One region of the Bradyrhizobium sp. LA6.8 genome, then DNA from elsewhere that is predicted to be linked to it. Evidence: predicted binding sites of a transcription regulator. Region 1 holds the regulator's gene; each other region holds the start of a gene.
The links. The regulator PhoB, encoded in region 1, activates phosphate uptake and scavenging genes when phosphate is short. The targets are predictions, from matches to a motif close to TGTCATNNANCTGTCAT.
Positions count from the first base shown of each region.

Region 2: ABIA90_RS07925 (DUF2794 domain-containing protein) is a predicted target of PhoB. The motif match lies at 5,215-5,231, and genes of this name have one in related genera.
Region 3: phnC (phosphonate ABC transporter ATP-binding protein) is a predicted target of PhoB. The motif match lies at 3,123-3,139, and genes of this name have one in related genera.

Region 1 covers NZ_JBEPQQ010000016.1:49,424-56,595, reverse strand. Annotated here, with positions in the region: gene pstS (phosphate ABC transporter substrate-binding protein PstS) at 1-524, shown strand, start outside; gene pstC (phosphate ABC transporter permease subunit PstC) at 669-1,658, shown strand; gene pstA (phosphate ABC transporter permease PstA) at 1,660-2,505, shown strand; gene pstB (phosphate ABC transporter ATP-binding protein PstB) at 2,502-3,323, shown strand; gene phoU (phosphate signaling complex protein PhoU) at 3,335-4,051, shown strand; gene phoB (phosphate regulon transcriptional regulator PhoB) at 4,067-4,774, shown strand; gene ABIA90_RS43585 (GcrA family cell cycle regulator) at 5,011-5,523, opposite strand; gene ABIA90_RS43580 (aspartate aminotransferase family protein) at 5,980-7,172, shown strand, end outside.
Region 2 covers NZ_JBEPQQ010000002.1:162,762-169,933, forward strand. Annotated here, with positions in the region: gene ccmA (heme ABC exporter ATP-binding protein CcmA) at 160-762, opposite strand; gene acnA (aconitate hydratase AcnA) at 1,006-3,726, shown strand; gene ABIA90_RS07920 (DUF1223 domain-containing protein) at 3,944-4,720, shown strand; gene ABIA90_RS07925 (DUF2794 domain-containing protein) at 5,296-5,667, shown strand; gene ABIA90_RS07930 (GNAT family N-acetyltransferase) at 5,815-6,342, opposite strand; gene ABIA90_RS07935 (Bax inhibitor-1/YccA family protein) at 6,645-7,172, opposite strand, start outside.
Region 3 covers NZ_JBEPQQ010000011.1:107,730-114,901, forward strand. Annotated here, with positions in the region: gene ABIA90_RS38175 (hypothetical protein) at 1-483, shown strand, start outside; gene ABIA90_RS38180 (DUF1045 domain-containing protein) at 487-1,185, opposite strand; partial or broken gene ABIA90_RS38185 (alpha-D-ribose 1-methylphosphonate 5-triphosphate diphosphatase) at 1,204-2,396, opposite strand; gene ABIA90_RS38190 (LbetaH domain-containing protein) at 2,393-3,064, opposite strand; gene phnC (phosphonate ABC transporter ATP-binding protein) at 3,239-4,048, shown strand; gene phnD (phosphonate ABC transporter substrate-binding protein) at 4,108-5,043, shown strand; gene phnE (phosphonate ABC transporter, permease protein PhnE) at 5,120-6,004, shown strand; gene phnE (phosphonate ABC transporter, permease protein PhnE) at 6,004-6,849, shown strand; gene phnF (phosphonate metabolism transcriptional regulator PhnF) at 7,016-7,172, opposite strand, start outside.

The sequences.
Region 1 (7,172 bases):
TCAACTTCACCAACTATCTCGCCAAGGCCAGCGCGGACTGGAAGAGCAAGGTCGGTGAGGGCACCGCGGTCGAGTGGCCGGTCGGCGTCGGCGCCAAGGGCAACGAAGGCGTGTCGGGCAACATCAGCCAGACCAAGAACTCGATCGGCTACGTCGAGTACGCCTATGCCAAGCAGAACAAGCTGACCTACACCGGTCTCGTCAACAAAGCCGGCAAGCCGGTGCAGCCGACCGTCGAGGCCTTCCAGGCCGCGGCTTCCAACGCCGACTGGGCCAAGGCTCCCGGCTACTACGTCATCCTGACCGACCAGCCCGGCGACAAGTCCTGGCCGATCACGGCGGCGACCTTCATCCTCATGCACAAGGATGCCACCGACAAGGCAGCCTCGCAGGAAGCCATCAAGTTCTTCCGCTGGGCCTTCAAGAGCGGCGGCAAGGCGGCTGAAGAGCTCGACTACATCCCGATGCCGGACCCGGTCGTCCAGCTGATCGAGAAGACCTGGGCTGCCGAGATCAAGAGCTAAGCGCTCTGTGTCCCGGACTGGGCGCCGGGATCTCACAAGACCTCCGCTCCGGATCGGCCTCGCGCCGCATCCGGAGCGCAAGACCAACAACAAGACCGACAACAAGCGCATATCAAACGGGCACAGGGGATCGGCGTGGCAGAGATGGCCGTTCAGAGCGATGTAATCGACGACGCCGGACCGTATGACCGCGCCAAGGCCTTGGGCGCCTTCAAGCTCGGCGACCTCACCTTCTACTGGATCACGCGGCTGTCCGCGATCTCGGTGCTGCTCATCCTCGGTGGCATCATCATCTCGCTGATCGTCGGCGCGTTCCCGGCGATGAAGGAATACGGCTTCGCCTTCCTGTGGACGCAGCGCTGGGCGCCGTCGGCAGATCCGCCCGTGCTCGGCGCGCTCGGCCCGATCTACGGCACGCTCATCACCTCCTTCATCGCGATGGCGATCGCCATTCCGGTCGGTCTCGGCATTGCGATCTTTCTGACCGAGCTCTGCCCGCAATGGGCGCGCCGCCCGATCGGCATGGCGATCGAGCTGCTCGCCGGCATTCCCTCGATCATCTACGGCATGTGGGGCTTCTTCGTGCTCGGCCCGTTCCTGGCCAACACGTTCCAGCCCTTCATGATCAAGATCTTCGACGGCGTCCCCGTGCTGGGCGCGATCTTCGCAGGCCCGCCGTCCTATCTCAGCCTGTTCAACGCGGCGCTGATCCTCGCCATCATGGTGCTGCCCTTCATCACCTCGATCTCGGTCGACGTGTTCAAGACGGTGCCGCCGGTGCTCAAGGAAGCCGCCTACGGCGTCGGCTGCACCACCTGGGAAGTCGTGCGCAGCGTGGTGATCCCCTACACCCGCGTCGGCGTCATCGGCGGTGTCATGCTGGCGCTCGGCCGCGCGCTCGGCGAGACCATGGCGGTGACCTTCATCATCGGCAACTCGTTCCGCATCTCGTCGTCGATCTTCGCCCCGGGCACCACGATCTCGGCGGCGATCGCATCGGAGTTCGCCGAGAGCGACGGCCTGCACCAGTCCGGCCTGATCCTGCTCGGCCTGCTGCTGTTCGTGCTGACATTCTTCGTGCTCGCGGCTGCACGGTTGATGCTGATGCGTCTTGAAAAGAAGGCGGGGAAGTAACATGAACCCGATCTACGCACGCCGCCGCCGCATGGACATCGTCATCCGTGTGCTCTGCCTGGCTGCCGCTGCCTTCGGCGTCACATGGCTCGCGCTGATCCTGATGACGCTGCTCTACAACGGCATTGCCGGCCTGAACCTGGAGCTCTTCGTTGCGGACACGCCGCCTCCGGGCTCGACCGAGGGCGGCCTGCGCAACGCCATCGTGGGTTCGATCATCATGACCGTGCTCGGCGTCGGCATCGGCGCGCCGCTCGGTCTGTTCGCCGGCACCTATCTCGCCGAGTACGGCCGCAACGACCGCCTGACCTCGGTGATCCGCTTCATCAACGACATCCTGCTCTCGGCGCCCTCGATCATCATCGGCCTGTTCATCTATGGTGCGGTGGTGGTTCCGATGCGCGGCTTCTCGGCGATTGCCGGCTGCCTCGCGCTTGCGGTGATCGTCATCCCGGTGGTGCTGCGCACGACCGAGGACATGCTGCTGCTGGTGCCGAACGCACTGCGTGAGGCGGCCTCGGCGCTCGGCCTGCCGCGCTCGCTGGTGATCAAGCGCATCGCCTATCGCGCGGCGCGCTCGGGCCTCATCACCGGCGTGATGCTGGCCACCGCCCGCGTCGCCGGCGAGACCGCGCCGCTGCTCTTCACCGCGCTGTCGAACCAGTTCTTCAGCCTGGGTCTGAACAAGACGATGGCGAACCTGCCGGTCACCATCAACAATTTCGTGCAGAGCCCCTACGCCTACTGGAAGCAGCTCGCCTGGAGCGGCGCGCTGCTCATCACCCTGACCGTTCTTGCCCTAAATATTGGCGCGCGCATTCTGAGCGCCGAGAGGACCGCAAAATGAGTGATCTTTCCGTATCGATGAGCGCGGCCGGTGGTTTGCCGCAGGCGCCGGTGCTGCCCGAAGCTCCGGCCAAGGTGACGGTGCGCAACCTCAATTTCTATTACGGCGAGCACCACGCGCTGAAGAACATCAATCTGGCGCTCGGCACCAACCGCGTCACGGCGTTCATCGGCCCGTCGGGCTGCGGCAAGTCGACCCTGCTGCGCATCTTCAATCGGATGTACGACCTCTATCCGGGCCAGCGCGTCACCGGTCAGCTCATGCTCGACCAGACCAACGTCCTCGACCCCAAGCTGGACCTCAATTTGCTGCGCGCTCGCGTCGGCATGGTGTTCCAGAAGCCGACGCCGTTCCCGATGACGATCTACGAGAACATCGCCTTCGGCATCCGCCTTTACGAGAAGATCTCGAAGTCCGAGATGGACGACCGCGTCGAGAAGGCGCTGCGCGGCGGCGCGCTGTGGAACGAGGTCAAGGACAAGCTCAACGCCTCCGGCCTGTCGCTCTCCGGCGGCCAGCAGCAGCGCCTCTGCATCGCCCGCACGGTCGCGGTGCGGCCCGAGGTGATCTTGTTCGACGAACCCTGCTCGGCGCTCGACCCGATCTCGACCGCCAAGGTCGAGGAGCTGATCCAGGAGCTGTCCGAGAACTACACGATCGCGATCGTCACCCACAACATGCAGCAGGCGGCGCGCGTCTCCGACAAGACCGCTTTCATGTATCTCGGCGAGCTGATCGAGTTCGACGACACCAGCAAGATCTTCACGTCGCCGACCGACCGGCGCACGCAGGATTACATCACCGGCCGGTTCGGCTGAGGAGACGGAACATGGGTTCTGAACATACCGCAAAGGCCTTCGACACCGACCTCCAGGAGCTCACGCGCCTGGTCGCCGAGATGGGCGGCATCGCCGAGCGCATGATCGTCGATTCCGTCGACGCGCTGATCCGCCGCGACGTCGCGCTCGGCCAGCGCGTCGTGACCATCGACGCCGAGCTCGACGCGCTCCAGAAGAAGATCGAGGAGCGCGCCGTTCTCACCATTGCGCGCCGCCAGCCGATGGCGGTGGATCTGCGCGAGATCGTCGGCGCCATGCGCGTCGCGACCGATCTCGAGCGGATCGGCGACCTCGCCAAGAACATGGGCAAGCGCGTCGCGGCGCTGGAGACGGATTTCCATCCGCTCAAGCTGTTCCGCGGCCTGGAGCACATGACCGACCTCGTGCAGCAGCAGGTCAAGTCGGTGCTGGACGCCTATGCCGCGCACGATCTGCCGGCGGCAATGGCGGTGTGGAAGGGCGACGAGGAAGTCGACGCCATCTGCACCTCGCTGTTCCGCGAGCTCCTCACCTACATGATGGAGGATCCGCGCAACATCTCGTTCTGCATCCATCTGATGTTCTGCGCCAAGAACATCGAGCGCATCGGTGACCACGCCACCAACATCGCCGAGACCGTGTTCTACATGATCGAGGGCCAGGCGATCACTGACAAGCGGCCGAAGGGCGACATGACGACCTTCGCCACGACGGTCCCGAACACTTAAGGAGCGACGAACACCATGGGCGCACGCATTATGGTGGTTGAGGACGAGGAAGCTCTCACCGAGCTTCTCCGCTACAACCTCGAAGGCGACGGCTATGACGTCGAGACGGTGATGCGCGGCGACGATGCCGACACCCGCCTCAAGGAGCACATCCCCGATTTGATCGTGCTCGACTGGATGCTGCCGGGCCTCTCCGGCATCGAGCTGTGCCGGCGGCTGCGCACCCGGCCCGAGACCAAGCAGCTCCCGATCATCATGCTCACCGCGCGCGGCGAGGAGAGCGAGCGGGTGCGGGGCCTTGCGACCGGCGCCGACGACTACATCGTCAAGCCGTTCTCGGTGCCGGAGCTGCTGGCACGCGTGAAGGGCCTGCTCAGGCGCGCCAGCCCGGAGCGGCTCGCCACCGTGCTCGCCTATGGCGACATCGAGCTTGACCGCGACAAGCGTCGCGTGGCGCGTTCGGGCCGGCCGATCGATCTCGGCCCGACCGAATATCGCCTGCTGGAGTTCTTCCTGGAGCATCCCGGCCGCGTGTTCTCGCGCGAGCAGCTGCTCGACAGCGTCTGGGGCCGTGACATCTACATCGACGAGCGCACCGTCGACGTCCATATCGGCCGCCTGCGCAAGCTGCTCAATCTCGGCCGCGAGCAGGACCCGATCCGCACCGTCCGCGGCGCGGGCTACGCACTGGACGATCGCTTTGCGAAGGCGGAGCAGGCGTAAGCTCGGTGAGCTGCGGCCACAGTCTCGGTGTCGTCCCGGACAAGCGTAAGCGCGGGTCCGGGACACCCACCGCGAGTGATTATTGTGCCAAAAGGTAACTCCGAGTCCCCGTAGCCACATCTTGCGGTGGTTAAGGGTCCCGGATCTGCGCGCGTTTGAGGCGCGCTTGTCCGGAACGACATCGGATTTGTTGAGCCGCCATCGTGTGACGGCTCCTTTCCGAGCTCAGAACGACCTCAGCGCGGACCCGGCTTCACCGGCGCGCGCCGGCGATCGGCCGCGGGCTGATACGCCACGCGCGAGTGCTGAGCGCAGTAGGGCAGGCCGGAGAGCGCCTTGCCGCCGCAGAAGAAGAAATCCGGGCTCGAGGGATCGCCGACCGGCCAGTGGCAGGTGGCCTCGTTCAGCTCCAGCAGCGACAGCCGCTGGCTCATCGGCACGACGTTGTCGTAGGTGACCGGTTCGGCCTCGACCTCGACTTCGAAGGCCTGCGCCAGCGCGGTGTTGCCGCGCGCGATCGGGCGTGTCACCCGCATCATGTGCTGGGCGGGGCGCGCCTTGCGCGGCCGCGGCGCTGCCGACGAAGGGCTCTTGGCGCGGCCCGACAGGCCGAGCCGGTGCACTTTGCCGATCACGGCATTGCGGGTCACATTGCCGAGTTCAGCGGCGATCTGGCTGGCCGAAAGTCCGGCCTCCCAGAGCTTTTTCAGCTGCTCGACGCGATCATCCGACCAGGTCAAAACGGTCATTGCACCCTTTCCTTCGCCGGCGCCTGCCATCCTGGCGGCCGCACGGCGAATGCCTAAGCTTCGAAAAACCCGTGCCGCCAGAATCCCTTAAGGCTCGCCGGGCGCACCAGATGCGCCCGAACGCTTACGCCGGTACATGAGGACTTAGAGGATCAGAACTGCTGCACGAGATGTCGTATCTGACAAGCCAAACGCTACAATATGGCGTGACTCACGCGCAAGAGTCCGCCGACTCGCTTCCACATGTTCCGTGGCGGAAATACGCAAAATCGCCACCGCAAGACTACGGATTCTGCGTTTCGCGAGGCTTTCCGGGCGGCATTGACACCGGTTTCACCAGGCATAAGATAGTCTCGCGTGCCGCCCTTAAAAGGCGGCACGTTTCGTTTTCCGGGCCGGTCAATGGTGCGTTGCGCAATGCACGCTCACACCGTCCGCAACATTCAAGTGATCGTCATGACTAACAGCGCAGCGCCGCATTTGCTCCCCGTTTTCGCCAGGTCCGACCTCGGTTTCGAGCGCGGCGAAGGCTGCTGGCTGATTGCGACCAATGGCGACCGCTATCTCGATTTCACCTCGGGCGTGGCGGTGAATGCGCTCGGCCATGCTCATCCTGCGTTGGTCAAGGCGTTGCAGGAGCAGGCCACCAAACTCTGGCACATGTCGAACCTGTTCCAGAGCCCGGACGGCGAGAAGCTTGCCGCGCGTCTGTGCAATGAAAGCTTCGCGGACTTCGTGTTCTTCTGCAATTCCGGCGCCGAAGCGCTGGAAGGTGTGATCAAGCTGGTCCGCCATCATCACTTCTCCAAGGGTCATCCGGAACGTTACCGCATCATCACCTTCGAAGGCGCCTTCCACGGCCGCACGCTGGCAACGCTCGCCGCGACCGGTTCGGCAAAATATCTCGAGGGGTTCGGCCCGCCGATGGACGGCTTCGACCAGGTCCCGCATGGCGATATCGAAGCCGTCAAGAAGGCGATCGGTCCGCAGACCGCCGGCATCCTGATCGAGCCGATCCAGGGCGAGGGTGGCGTGCGTTCGGCAACGCCCGCCTTCCTGAGGGCGTTGCGCCAGCTCTGCGACGAGAAGGGCCTGCTGCTCGCGTTCGACGAGGTGCAGACCGGCATGGGCCGCACCGGCGATCTGTTCGCGCATCGCCGCACCGGCGTCACGCCTGACGTGATGTCGCTGGCCAAAGCGCTCGGTGGCGGCTTCCCGATCGGCGCGGTGCTGGCGACCGCGGACGCGGCTGCCGGCATGGGGCCCGGCTCGCACGGCTCGACCTTCGGCGGCAATCCGCTCGCGATCTCGGCTGCCAACGCCGTCCTCGACGTCATGCTCAAGCCCGGCTTCTTCGATCACGTGCAGAAGATGTCGCTGCTGCTCAAGCAGAAGCTCGCCTCCGTGATCGATCGTTATCCTGACATCGTCAGCGAAGTGCGCGGCGAAGGCCTTCTGATCGGCATCAAGGCCGTGGTGCCGTCAGGCGATCTCGGCGCGGCATTGCGCAACGAAAAATTGCTCACGGTCGGCGCCGGCGACAATGTCGTGCGCTTCCTGCCGCCCTTGATCGTCACCGAAGCCGAGATCGAGGACAGCGTCGGGCGGCTCGAACGCGCCTGCGCCGCGATCTCGTCCAGTCAGACCAA
Region 2 (7,172 bases), on a different contig from region 1:
TTGAAGCGTTGACGGCGAGCAACAGAGCGCTCGCCTCCCCAGCGCTAGAACCGAATCGCCCTACCGTGCCGCACCCCTCTCCCTGACCCTCCCCCGCAAGGGGGGAGGGAACGGAGAGGCTGGTACCCAGCCGCTCGGAAAACTGAGGGTCCCCCCACTTCATACCATCCCCCCGATTCGAAGCTCCCGCGAATCGATGCCGAGCGGTGCATGCGTCGCCGCAATGATCATGCCGCCCCGGGCCAGATGCTCCCGCATCAGGCCCTCGAACATCTCCTGGCCGGCCACGTCCAGCGCCGTGGTCGGCTCGTCCAGCAGCCAGACCGGGCGGCGCACCGTCAGCAGCCGGGCCAGCGACAGGCGGCGGCGCTGGCCGGCGGACAGGAAGGCGGCCGGCAATTGGGTGGCGTGATCGAGCCCGACGATGGCGAGGCTCTTGGCCGCATCACTGCGCTCGCCGCCCAGAAAATCAGCCCAGAATGACAGGTTTTCCGCCACGCTCAGCGCCGGCTTCAGGGCGTCGCGATGGCCGAGATAGTGGCACTGCTCCGGCAGCGTCAGCTCGGCATCGCCGCCGTCGAGCGCGATTGTCCCGCCGGCCGGAATCAGCAGGCCCGCGATCAGCCTCAGCAGCGAGGTCTTGCCCGAGCCGTTGCGGCCCACGACTGCCACGGCCTCGCCCGAGACCGCCTCGAAATCGAGCCCGGAAAACACCTCGCGGCCGCCGCGCACGCAGACAACCCCGCGTCCGGATAGCTGCATCTTGCCTTGGTTCAATCCGCTCAAAGCCTGGCCTCAGGAAATCTTGGGGTAGCGCATGGGAATTTTTGGCTCGCGGATTGCTGCGGCACGATTGTGGCTGTGGCGGCGCGGTTAGAAAGCTTCTATAAGCCCGGAACTACTTGATGCAGCAACTCAACCTGCCCCTGCAAGCGACCCAGCCGGACTCGCTGACGGTGTTAAAATACCCCTTGCCGGGTATAACTAACAATTGGGATTTCCTACATGACCTCGCTCGACAGCTTCAAATGCAAAAAGACCCTCAAGGTCGGCGCCAAGACCTATGTCTATTACAGCCTGCCCACGGCCGAGAAGAATGGTCTGAAGGGAATTTCGAAACTCCCCTATTCGATGAAGGTTCTGCTCGAGAACCTCCTGCGCAACGAGGACGGCCGCACGGTCAAGAAGGAAGACATCGTGGCGGTGTCGAAGTGGCTGCGCAAGAAGTCGCTGGAGCATGAGATCGCATTCCGCCCGGCCCGCGTGCTGATGCAGGATTTCACCGGCGTGCCGGCCGTCGTCGATCTCGCCGCGATGCGCAACGCGATGCAGAAGCTCGGCGGCGATGCCGAGAAGATCAATCCGCTGGTGCCGGTCGACCTCGTCATCGACCACTCCGTGATCGTGAATTTCTTCGGCGACAACAAGGCCTTCGGCAAGAACGTCACCGAGGAATACAAGCAGAACCAGGAGCGCTACGAGTTCCTGAAGTGGGGCCAGAAGGCGTTCTCGAACTTCTCGGTCGTGCCGCCCGGCACCGGCATCTGCCATCAGGTCAATCTCGAATATCTCTCCCAGACGGTCTGGACCAAGAAGGAGAAGATGACGGTCGGCAAGAAGACCGGCACCTTCGAGGTCGCCTATCCCGACTCGCTGGTCGGCACCGACTCCCACACCACCATGGTCAACGGTCTCGCCGTGCTCGGCTGGGGCGTCGGCGGCATCGAGGCGGAAGCCTGCATGCTCGGCCAGCCGCTGTCGATGCTGCTGCCCACCGTCGTCGGCTTCAAGCTGAAGGGCGCGATGAAGGAAGGCGTCACCGCGACCGACCTCGTGCTGACCGTGACGCAGATGCTGCGCAAGCTCGGCGTGGTCGGCAAGTTCGTCGAGTTCTTCGGTCCCGGCCTTGATCACCTGTCCGTCGCCGACAAGGCGACCATCGCCAACATGGCGCCGGAATATGGCGCGACCTGCGGCTTCTTCCCGGTCGACGCTGCTGCGCTCGATTACCTCAAGACCTCCGGCCGCGCTCCGGCGCGCGTCGCGCTGGTGCAGGCCTATGCCAAGGCGCAGGGCCTGTTCCGCACCGCCAAGTCGGCCGATCCGGTGTTCACGGAAACGCTGACCCTCGACCTCGGCGACGTCGTTCCCTCGATGGCCGGTCCGAAGCGTCCCGAAGGCCGCATCGCGCTGCCGTCGGTCGCCGAAGGCTTTTCGCTCGCGCTCGGCACCGAGTACAAGAAGACCGACGAGCCCGGGAAGCGCTTTGCCGTCGACGGCAAGAACTTCGAGATCGGTCATGGCGACGTCGTGATCGCCGCCATCACCTCCTGCACCAACACCTCGAATCCGAGCGTCTTGATCGGCGCCGGCCTGCTTGCGCGCAACGCTGCCGCCAAGGGCCTCAAGGCAAAACCGTGGGTGAAGACGTCGCTCGCGCCGGGCAGCCAGGTGGTCGCGGCCTATCTCGCCGATTCCGGTCTGCAGGCTGATCTCGACAAGGTCGGCTTCAACCTGGTCGGCTTCGGCTGCACCACCTGCATCGGCAATTCCGGTCCGCTGCCCGAGGAGATCTCGAAGTCGATCAACGACAACGGCATCGTCGCGGCCGCCGTGCTCTCCGGCAACCGCAACTTCGAAGGCCGCGTCTCGCCGGACGTGCAGGCGAACTATCTCGCTTCGCCGCCGCTGGTCGTCGCCCACGCGCTCGCGGGCAGCGTCACCAAGAACCTCGCCGTCGAGCCGCTCGGTGAAGGCAAGGACGGCAAGCCGGTGTACCTCAAGGACATCTGGCCGACGACGAAGGAGATCAACGCCTTCATGAAGAAGTTCGTGACCGCGTCGATCTTCAAGAAGAAGTATGCAGACGTGTTCAAGGGCGACACCAACTGGCGCAAGATCAAGACGGTCGAGAGCGAGACCTACCGCTGGAACATGAGCTCGACCTATGTGCAGAACCCGCCCTATTTCGACGGCATGAAGAAGGAGCCGGAGCCGGTCACCGACATCATCGAGGCGCGCATCCTCGCCATGTTCGGCGACAAGATCACCACCGACCACATCTCGCCGGCCGGTTCGATCAAGCTCACCTCGCCCGCCGGCAAATATCTCAGCGAACACCAGGTGCGTCCGGCCGACTTCAACCAGTACGGCACGCGTCGCGGCAACCATGAAGTGATGATGCGCGGCACCTTCGCCAACATCCGCATCAAGAACTTCATGCTGAAGGGCGCTGATGGAAATATCCCGGAAGGCGGTCTCACCAAGCACTGGCCCGACGGCGAGCAGATGTCGATCTACGACGCCGCGATGAAGTACCAGCAGGAGCAGGTGCCGCTGGTGGTGTTCGCCGGTGCCGAATACGGCAACGGTTCCTCGCGCGACTGGGCTGCGAAGGGCACGCGCCTGCTCGGCGTCCGCGCCGTGATCTGCCAGAGCTTCGAGCGTATCCACCGCTCCAACCTGGTCGGCATGGGCGTGCTGCCGCTGACCTTCGAGGAAGGCACCTCCTGGTCGTCGCTCGGCCTGAAGGGCGACGAGAAGGTCACGCTGCGCGGCCTGGTCGGCGACCTGAAGCCGCGTCAGAAGCTGACCGCGGAGATCGTCTCCGGCGACGGTTCGTTGCAGCGTGTTTCGCTGCTTTGCCGCATCGATACGCTGGACGAGCTCGATTACTACCGGAACGGCGGCATTCTGCACTACGTGCTGCGCAAGCTCGCGGCCTAAACGCGAATTTGTGAACGGTGGCTCACCGCGACGTGAGTAGAAGGTTAAACGAGGGCGGCCTATCACAAGGCCGCCCTCGTGCGTTAGAACACGCGTCCGATGGTCCCGCTCGGCGGAAAACCTCGCCCCGGACGGTTGAGTGTACGATGCCCGTAAGACTACGGTGACCATCAGGCGATAGGATCTTCCCCCACGCGTGCGAGGTGTGACGTTCAACATGACTGCAATGATGGCTTCTAATCTGGTTTCGCGCTGGTCCGGTGCACTCTGGTCGGGAGCACTTGGTATCTGCGCCATCGTCGCCGTCATCCGTCCCGCCGAGGCTGATCCTCGCGCCGTAGTCGAGCTCTTCACATCGCAGGGCTGCTCCTCCTGCCCGCCCGCCGACCAGGTCATCGGCGATCTCTCCAACGACCCGTCGATCATCGCGCTGAGCATGCCGATCGACTATTGGGATTATCTCGGCTGGAAGGACACGCTTGCGGATTCGCGCTTCTCGGCGCGGCAGCGCGCCTATTCGCGCATGCGCGGCGACCGCGAGGTCTATACGCCGCAAGTCGTGGTCAACGGTTCGACGCATGTCATCGGCAGCGACCGCGCCGGCATCGAGAGCGCGATCGGCAAGACCGACAACGGCACAGGCGTAATGAGCGTGCCGGTGACGATGTCGCTTGCAGGCAAGCAGATCAACGTCTCGGTGGCGGCGAGCAAGGAGTCGGCGGTCTCGCACGGTGAGGTCTGGATCTGCTCGATCACGAAATCGGTGCCGATCGCAATCAGCCGCGGCGAAAATCGCGGACAGCAGATCACCTATCACAACGTCGTGCGCAACCTGCTCAAGGTCGGCGACTGGAACGGGCGTCCGGAAAGCTGGACGGTGCCGTTGGAAAATCTCACGCGCGACGGCGTCGACGGCGCTGTGGTCTATGTCCAGGACGGCAGCCGTGAGAAGCCGGGTGCGATGCTCGGCGCGGCGTACACGTCGCTGCACTAGATCCGATTTCTCTCACTCGCGTCATACTCGCTCTCACGCCTCATGGTGAGGAGCGCCCTTACGCGCGAGGCGGACGATGCTACGCATCGCCGCGAGAACCATGCAGGCGCAGCTTCGCGGCTCCTCAGGATGAGGGGAGAGAGTTGCCTTCGCGTTAATCAGAGAGAAGTTGGACGTGCCGGAAACATCTCGGCACAAACCAAAAAGGACCAACTTGCGTTGGCCCTCCTTGTCGCGCGTACAGACCCGATCCTGACGGCCCCGGGGGGCTGGGGGCTGAGGAATCCGGAACCGAAAGGACCGGGTCAACGCACACAGGTCTTTTCGCAATGCAGGGCGGCAGGCGCTTGGCGGAAAAGCGGCGATATCAAGATTCCTTCTAACGATCCCGTGACGGTTTGCCGCGACAGAATTCCACTCCTGCGTGTGCTCCGATTCGCACCCGATTCAATCAGTTGAGTGAAGAGCCCCTTGCGGCGGGGAACGGTTGGCGCGATCATGCAATTGTCATGATCCGCGGTTCCGGGGACGGTCCTTCGCGGATGCGATCATGCCGCGAGATGAGGAGGCGCTCGATGAGTCTGACGCCGGAGGATGCCGATCCGAGCGAGCAGCGCGCAGTGGCGCGCCCCACCGCTGCGAATGCCCAACCCAACCGGGTGACATTCAACCGGCTGGAACTGAACCGCATCCTCAACCTCTACGGCCGCATGGTCGCCGACGGCGAGTGGCGCGACTATGCCATCGACTTCCTGAAGGACCGCGCGGTGTTCTCGGTCTTCCGCCGCGCCTCGGAAGTGCCGATCTATCGCATCGAGAAGGACCCGCGGCTGGCGCGCAAGCAGGGCATGTACAGCGTGATCTCGGCGACCGGCCTGATCCTGCGCCGCGGCCACGAGCTCGAGCGCGTGCTGCTGGTGATCGATCGCAAGCTGGCGGTGGTTTAGCCTTACGGACGGTGCCGTAGGGTGGGCAAAGGCGCACCGCGCCGTGCCCACCATCTTTCCTCAATCGCCGGGCATCTGGGCACGCTTCCGCCTTCGCTCTCCGAGCTACGGCGGACAAGTCGCTTTGTCCACCCTACGAGACCGAGGTTATTTCGGCACCGTGCTTGCGCCCTCGCCCAGATCCCGCTGCATCATCACCGTGTCGAGCCAGCGGCCGAATTTCAGGCCAACATTCGGATGCGTGCCGATCATCTTGAAGCCGCCGCGCGTGTGCACGCCGATCGAGCCGGCATTGGCGGAATCGCCGATCACCGCGATCATCTGGCGGAAGCCGCGCGCCTCGCATTCGGTGATCAGCCGCTCCAGCAGCAACGAGCCGATGCCGCGGCGGAGGAACGAGGGATCGAGATAGATCGAGTTCTCGACCGTGAAGCGGTAGGCCGGCCGCGGCCGGTAGGCGCCGGCATAGGCATAGCCGGCGACGCTACGATCGAGGATGGCGACGAAATAGGGATAGCCGCCGTCGATCAGCGCGCGGTAGCGGCGCGTCATCTCGGCGAGATCCGGCGGCGCCAGCTCGAATGTCGCGGTGCCCTCGCGGACGGCCTGCTTGTAGATGGCGGTGATGGCGGGAAGGTCGGCCTCAATGGCGGGCCTGATCTCAGGTGCGGACATGGGAGGAAGATTAGAGCCTTCCCGCGGTCACTGGAAGGGGCAACGCCGTTTCCCCATGCTCCGTCATTGCCAGCGCAGCAGCCCTCCAATCTTCTCCGCTGTCATACCCCGCGCAGGCGGGGCATCCAGTACTCCGAGACAGCGCGGCTAGAACCGAGCCGCTGCGGCGTACTGGATCGCCCGCCTCAGTGCGCAATTGCGCACAAGGCGGGCGATGACGGCGGGGGGCGTCGCGCATCCCGGCCCAAACAAAAACCCCGGCCTCTCGGCCGGGGTTCGTATCCGTTCCCTCGTCGAAGCGCTTAGTCGCGCTGGCCGAGGAGCTGCAGGAGCAGCGTGAACAGGTTGATGAAGTTCAGGTACAGCGACAGCGCGCCGGTGATGGCCGCACGCTCTGCGATGTCACCGCCGGCCGAGGCGTAGCCGTAGATGTAGTCGTTCTTCAGTCGCTGGGTATCCCAGGCGGTGAGGCCGGCGAACACCAGCACGCCGACCACGGACACGATGAACTGCAGCATCGTGCTCGCCAGGAACAGGTTGACCAGGCTCGCGATGATGATGCCGATCAGGCCCATGAACAGGAACGAGCCCATCCCGGTCAGATCACGCTTGGTGGTGTAGCCGTAGAGGCTCAGTGCGCCAAACGTGGCCGCGGTGATAAAGAACACCCGCACGATCGAGGTGTGCGTGAACACCAGGAAGATCGAGGACAGCGAGATGCCCATCAGCGCCGCGAACACCCAGAACAGGATCTGCGCGGTCGAGGGGGCGAGACGGTTGATGCCCGCCGAGATTACGAACACCATCGCGAGCGGCGCGAGCATGAACAG
Region 3 (7,172 bases), on a different contig from region 1:
TTCCTGCTCGTCCTGGCCGAGTGGCAGCGTTCGATCCAGCTCGGCGCGAGCCTTCTCGTCATCGGCTTCGGCGTCTATCGGCTGATCGAGCGGCGCCATCCGCGCACGCTGGCACGAATTCCGCCAACGCAATTGGCGCTCTGGTCATTCGCCGTTGCCATTGCTCACGGCGCGGCCTTGATGCTCGTGCCGATCTATCTCGGGCTCTGCCAGGCCTTCGAGCTCGATGCCGGCCATGAGGCGGCGGGCGCGCTGATGAAGGCAAGTCTTCTGAAGACAAGTCTCGGGATGGCGGTGCTGGTGTCCCTGGTGCACGTTGTCGCCATGGTCAGTGCCGGCGGATGTCTGGCTTGGCTGGTCTACCGTTATCTGGGATTGAGGTTCGTCGCGCGAAGCTGGTTCAATCTGGATGCAATCTGGGCGACCAGCCTCATTCTGGTTGGCGCCGTGGCGCTCGCCTTCAATCTCGCGAGCTGGCGCTGAGGCCTATTTCGCCAACGCCCACTCGCCGACAAAGCGGAAGCGCGCTTTGGTATCATCCTGCTTGAACAGCGCGATCCGGTCGATCGCCAGCGTCTCGAGACTGAGCGCCGCAAACCTCGCGCGCAGCATCTCCAGGATCGGCCCGCGCCGTTCCGCATCCAGCCGTCCCGTCAGCGTCATGTGGAAGCGGAATTCTTCCATCACGTACGGGTAACCCCAGCGGTCGAGATAGTCGCGCTGCCGCTCGGTGAGCTTGTCGGGCTTGCGCCGCGCGCGGTCTTCCGCCGTCATGGGCGCACGGAAGTCGTCGAATTCGCGGACGCAATCGGCCGCAAGTTGCTGGAGCGCACCCACCGGCTCGGTCGGAATCACCGCAATGAAGCCGCTGATGGAGTCGACGACCGGACGGATTGACGGCATCGGCCGCGCCTTGCCGGCAAAGGCCACGCAGGCTGCGACGAGCTCGGCTTCAGTCCTGCCTGGCGCCAGCGCCATCGGCGCCTTCAGCGTGCCGTGGAAACCGTATTTGCGGGGATCGGCCGTGACGTCGCGCCAGTCCGGCGCAACACGCGATGCGTCGGCAGGGAACGGCATCTCGTCACCGGTGTAGACATCGTAGCCCAGCAGCTCGGCGCCGAAGCGGGAGAGGGCGCTGTCGGCGCCGGCGGCAAAGTAGATCGCGTAGCGGGGAAAATCTGTCATCGCCCGAGCATAACCGGTTCAGGCCGCAACGACAGCCTCGCGCGGCGTCGCCGCCGCAGCGAGCAGTCGCGTCGCATCGGTGAGATGCACGAGCTTTCCGCCTGATACCACCGCGATCAGCCGCGGCCGCAGCGGTATGCTGTCGTCGACCAGCAGCATGTCGGCGCGGCATCCTTCCGCGAGCACGCCGCGATCGGCAAGGCCGGTCGCGCGCGCTGGTCCCGCAGAGACCAGATCCCAGGCCTTCGGCAGCGGCAGCACGCCGTCGGCGACAAGGCGGAACGCGGCGAGCAGCTGCGCGGGATAGTAATAGTAGACGCCAGCACCGAGCAGAGCCCCTTCGCGATCATGTCGGATGCCCGAGTCCAGCCGGTATGGCTGCCGCCGCGCACGACGTTCGGCGCACCGTAGACGATGGCATCGCCGGCGGACGCGGCCGCCCGCGCGGTCTCCTCGTTGATCGGAAACTCCGCGATGTCAGCGCCCAGCTCGCGAAACTCCTGCCGCATCGCCGGCGTCGCATCGTCATGCGAGAGCATCCGCACCTCGGCTGCGCGAGCAGTTGCGGCAAGCCGCGACACGGAAGCCGGCACTTCACTGGCCCGCGAAAGCACACGCTCGACCAGCCGGTCGAATTCCTCGCCCGAGAGGCCGGTGCGCTCGACCATGCGGTTGCGCTTGCGCGGCTTGGCCATGTCGGCAACGGTGCCGTCCATGTGGTCGTTGAAGGCGAACAGGTCGACGCGGCCCTCGGCGAGCCACTGGCCGATCTCGGTCTCGGCATCCAGATTGTAGGTCTCGTGCCGCAGGTGGAATCGGGTGTCGGCGGCGAAATGCGGTCGCTGCCGCTCGATCGCCTCCATCAGGGCGCGCGCATTGCCGGCGCTGCGCAGGCCCGGCTCCCATGAGCAGGTCGTGGCGTGAAACACGGTGGTGATGCCGTTGCTGATCGCCTGGCGGTCACTGTCGGCGAGGGCGACGTCGATCGGAAAGTCGACGCCGGCGCGCGGCATCATCTGGCGCTCGAAGGCATCGCCATGCAGATCGACGATGCCGGGCAGCACCAGCAGGTTGCGCGCATCGATCGCCAGCCGCGCACGGCCGCGAGAGGCATCGACCTGCGCAATGTCCGCGCCGGACACCAGAATGGAAGTTTCGACGAGCTCGGAGCCGATCAGGGCCCGGCCGCCCTCAAGGAAGATGTCTGTCAAGCGACCGCGCTTCGTTTGCTGGCAGGGGAACGGGTGAGGGAGCTTGCCCGTGCTTCATATGCCGAGAGGAAATCTTCAATCCCGAGCTTGCGGAAATCGGGCAGTGCTTCACGCAATTTGTCGTGATCCCAGTCCCACCAGGCGAGCCGGGCCAGCCGTCCGGCGACGTCTTCCGAGAACCGCCGCCGCACGATGCGCGCCGGATTGCCGGCGACGATGGTGTAGGCCGGCACGTCCTTGGTGACGATGGCGCCGGCCGCGATCACGGCGCCGGTGCCGATGTTGCGGCCGGGCAGCACGATCGCGCCATGGCCGATCCAGACGTCGTGGCCGATATGGACGTGATGCTGGCGCCGCCAGTCGAAGAACTCGGTGTCGTCGCTCTCGCCTTCGAAGTAGGCGCTGGAACGATAGGTGAAATGCGCCTGCGTGGCGCGATGCATCGGATGATTGCCGGGATTGATGCGCGTCATCGCCGCGATCGAGCAGAATTTTCCGATGGTGGTGTAGGTGATCTGGGCGTCGTTCACGACATAGGAGTAATCGCCCATCGTGACTTCAGTGAGGATCGTGCGCGCACCGACTTCGGTATAGGTGCCGAGACTGGTCTCATGCAGCTTCGCCGAAGGGTCGATGGTCGGTTGAACCGAGAGCGTCTTGCCGGCCATGCTACATCCGATAGGTCGAGGGCGGGCGTACCTCTTCGAGCGGCCTGATGACAATGTCATGACGATGCGATGACAGGGGAAGAGGTGTGTAGGATCGCCGCACCGCAGCGCCGGTGTCACACAAGTGTCAAGCGCCAGCGTTAGCGGTGGCAGCCAGCTACTCTGGAGCCCTCTATGCTGGTGGTTGAAGGTCTGACGTGCCGCTTCGGCGCAAAAGCCGCGGTGGACGACGCTTCGTTTCAAATCTCCCCCGGCGGCTTCGTCGGTGTGATCGGGCGCTCCGGCGCCGGCAAGTCGACCATGCTGCGCATGATCAATCGCCTGGCGACGCCGACGCAGGGCCGTATCCTGTTCGACGGCCTCGACGTTACCGCGCTGCGCGGCAAGGAATTGCGGCAGTGGCGGGCGCGCGCGGCGATGATTTTCCAGCAGTTCAACCTGGTCGGCCGGCTCGATGTGCTCACCAACGTGTTGATGGGACGCCTCGCGACGATGCCGGCCTGGCGCTCGCTGACGCAGACCTGGCCCGAGCACGACAAGGCGCTGGCGATGTCGGCGCTCGAACAGTTCGATATCGCCTCACTCGCCGCCCAGCGCGCCGACCAGCTCTCCGGCGGCCAGCAGCAGCGTGTTGCGATCGCCCGGGCGCTGGTGCAGCAGCCCGACATCATCCTGGCCGACGAGCCGATCGCCTCGCTCGACCCGCGGAACACCAAGATCGTGATGGATGCGCTGCTGCGCATCAACAAGCACTTCGGCATCACCGTACTCTGCAACCTGCATTCGCTCGATCTCGCGCGCAGCTATTGCGATCGCCTGATCGGCATGGCGCAGGGGCGCGTGGTGTTCGACGGCGCGCCGGCCGAATTGACCGACCACGTCGCGCGCGAGCTCTACGATCTCGAAGCCTCCGACGTCATGGGCGGAATGCCTGTGCCGGCGCCTGAAGGCGTGCCGGCGCTCGGAACGGCCGCGGCCGCCTGAGCTGCGCCTGTAACTGCCAATTTTTGCGTCAACCGACCCCAACCGATGAAGAGGGTATCATGATCACTCGCAGACTGGTTCTTGCCGGCGCCGCCGCGCTCGCGTTCACGACCTCGGCCTCCGCCGACGACTGGAAAGCCAAATATCCCGAACTGACCTTCGCGGTCATTCCGGCGGAAAACGCCTCGGGCGTGACCGAGCGCTGGGCGCCGTTCATGAACTATCTCTCCAAGGAATTGGGCGTGAAGGTCACGCTACGCATCGCCAACGACTACGCCGCGGTCATCGAAGGCCAGCGCGCCGGCAACATCCATATCGCCAGCTACGGCTCGGCGTCGTTCGCCCGCGCCCGCCTGACCGGCGTCAAGACCGATGCCTTCGCCAACGACATCAATGCCGACGGTTCGACCGGCTACTACTCGGTGTTCTTCGTCAAGGCGAGCAGCCCCTACAAGAGCGTCGACCAGCTCAAGGGCAAGAACCTCGGCCTCGTTGACCCGAACTCGACCTCCGGCAACAACGTGCCGCGCTTCGAGCTCGACAAGATGGGCATCACGGATGCCGACACCTATTTCAGCAAGGTCGTCTTCACCGGCAGCCACGAGAACGCGATCCTGGCGCTGGCGCAGGGCACGGTCGACGTTGCGGCCAACCAGTGGACCAGCGATGACGATTCCACGCTGGCGCAGATGCTGACCAAGGGCATGCTGAAGAACGCCGACGGCTCGCCGATGAAGAAGGACGATTTCCGCATCATCCACAAGTCGGCGCCGATCATCAACGGCCCCTACGCCTACAATTCCGACCTGCCGGAAGATGCCAAGGCGGCGATCGCCAAGGCGTTCTTCGACGCGCCGGCCAAGGACAAGGCGGCCTTCGATCGCCTCCAGGACGGCCAGAAGAAGGGTTTTCATCCCGCCACCACCAAGGACTGGGATGGCACGATCGAGCTGATCAAGTTCGTCGATGCACTGCGTAAGAAGAAGGCGTCCTGAGTTTCGGGACGATAGCACTGGAGCCGGGTCGATGGACCCGGCTCTTTCTCTTTGATCGACCACCTTTCCTGGCCAGATGACCGTCGCGGTTTCGATCCTTCCCGAGCAGCAGCTCGCCGTGCTGAACGCGGCCTATCGCCAGGCGGTCGCGCGCAAGCGGCTCCGACTCCTGTTGGGGCTGGTGATCTTTGCCGCAGCGCTGTTTCTTGCCGCGATCGGCGCGGAAGTGAACCTGCGCACCTTCTTTGCCCATTTCGGCAATTTCATCAGCTATTTCGACCGCATCCTCACGCTCGACAGCGGCCAGCGGGTCTGGACCGATGCCGGCGAGTGGCTGTGGGGCTGGCGCAAATGGCTGAAGATGCTGGGCGAGACGCTGCTGATCTCCTATGTCGGCACGCTGATCGGCGCGACTTTCGCCTTCGCCTTGAATTTCTTCGCGGCCGAGAACACGTCACCGTCGCCCTGGCTGCGCTTCGTGGTGCGTCGCCTGCTCGAATTCGCCCGCACCGTGCCGGGCATCGTCTTCGCGCTGATCTTCGTGATCGCGTTCGGCCTCGGGCCGATGGCCGGCGTGCTCGCGATCGCGATCCACTCCACCGGCGCGCTCGGCAAGCTGTTCTCCGAGATCGTCGAGAATGCCGACATGAAGCCGGTCGAAGGCATCCGCTCGACCGGTGCGAGCTGGCTGTCCTGCATGCGCTTCGCCATCGTGCCGCAGGTGACCGCGGGCTATGCCAGCTACGCGCTGCTGCGCTTCGAGATCAACGTCCGCGAGGCCTCGGTCATGGGCTTCGTCGGTGCCGGCGGCATCGGCCAGGAGCTCGTCGTCGCCATCCGCAAGTTCTATTACTCCGACGTCAGTGCCATCCTGCTCACCATCATCATCACGGTCTTCATCATCGACATCACCACCGGCTGGCTGCGCGGCCGTCTGTTCGGTAAGGAGGCACGGACGTGATGAGACCGCAGGAGGTCGACACGCGAGAGCTTCGCGCGCGCTACCCCGATGTGTTCGACCGCCCCGCCTCGGCGCGGCTTGCGATGCCTGCGATGATCGTCGCGGCGTTTGCGATCCTGGTTTACGGCCTCGTCGATCTCGACTTCTCGCCGTCGCGGTTTTTCGCAGGGCTGAGCCAGCTCGGCTGGATCAGCCTGATGATGATCCCGCCCGATCCCGGCTCTTCGCTCCCGGTCTATCTGAAGGCGCTGGGTGAGACGCTGTCGATCGCGCTGCTCGGCACGACGCTGGCGGCGGTGTTCGCGCTTCCGGTCAGCCTGCTGGCCGCTCGCAACGTCATACCCTCGCAGATCCTGCGTTTTCCGGTTCGCCGCTTCCTGGATTCGATCCGCGGCGTGGACACCCTGATCTGGGCGCTGGTCTGGATCAATGTCGTCGGCCTCGGCCCGTTCGCCGGTGTGCTGGCGATTGCCGTGTCGGATTTCGGTGCGTTCGGAAAACTGTTCTCGGAGGCGATCGAAGGCGCCGACCAGAAGCAGGTCGAAGGCGTCCGCGCCTCCGGCGGCAGTGCTTTGCACGAAATCCGCTTCGGCCTGCTGCCGCAGGTGCTGCCCGTGATCGCCGGCCAAGTGCTCTATTTCATCGAATCCAACACGCGCTCGGCAACGATCATCGGCATCGTCGGCGCCGGCGGCATCGGCCTCCAGCTCGCCGAGCAGATCCGCGTGCTGGAATGGCAGCGGGTGTCGTTCCTGATCCTGATGATTTTGGTCGCCGTCGCCGCGATCGATTTCATCTCGAGCAAGCTGCGGTTTGCGATTATTGGGCGCAGGGCGGTGGCGTAGCTTTCGTCCTTGTCCCCTTGTGGGAGAAGGTGGCGCGAAGCGCCGGATGAGGGGTCTGCCTCCTCAAACTCAGATCGGTGTTTGCAGAGACATACCCCTCACCCGTCTCGCCGCTACGCGGCGAGCCACCCTCTCCCGCAAGGGGAGAGGGTGAAGAAGAGCAGCCTCACCCGTTCTCCACCAGAAACTCCACCCGCTCCGCCGCAAAGCGCGAGTGCTTGGTCACCAGCGGCTTGCCGGCGAGATCGTGGTCGGTGGCGTCGACCACGAGGATCGGCCGTCCCAGCGGCAGATCGAGCCGCGCGGCATCGGTTGCGTCCACG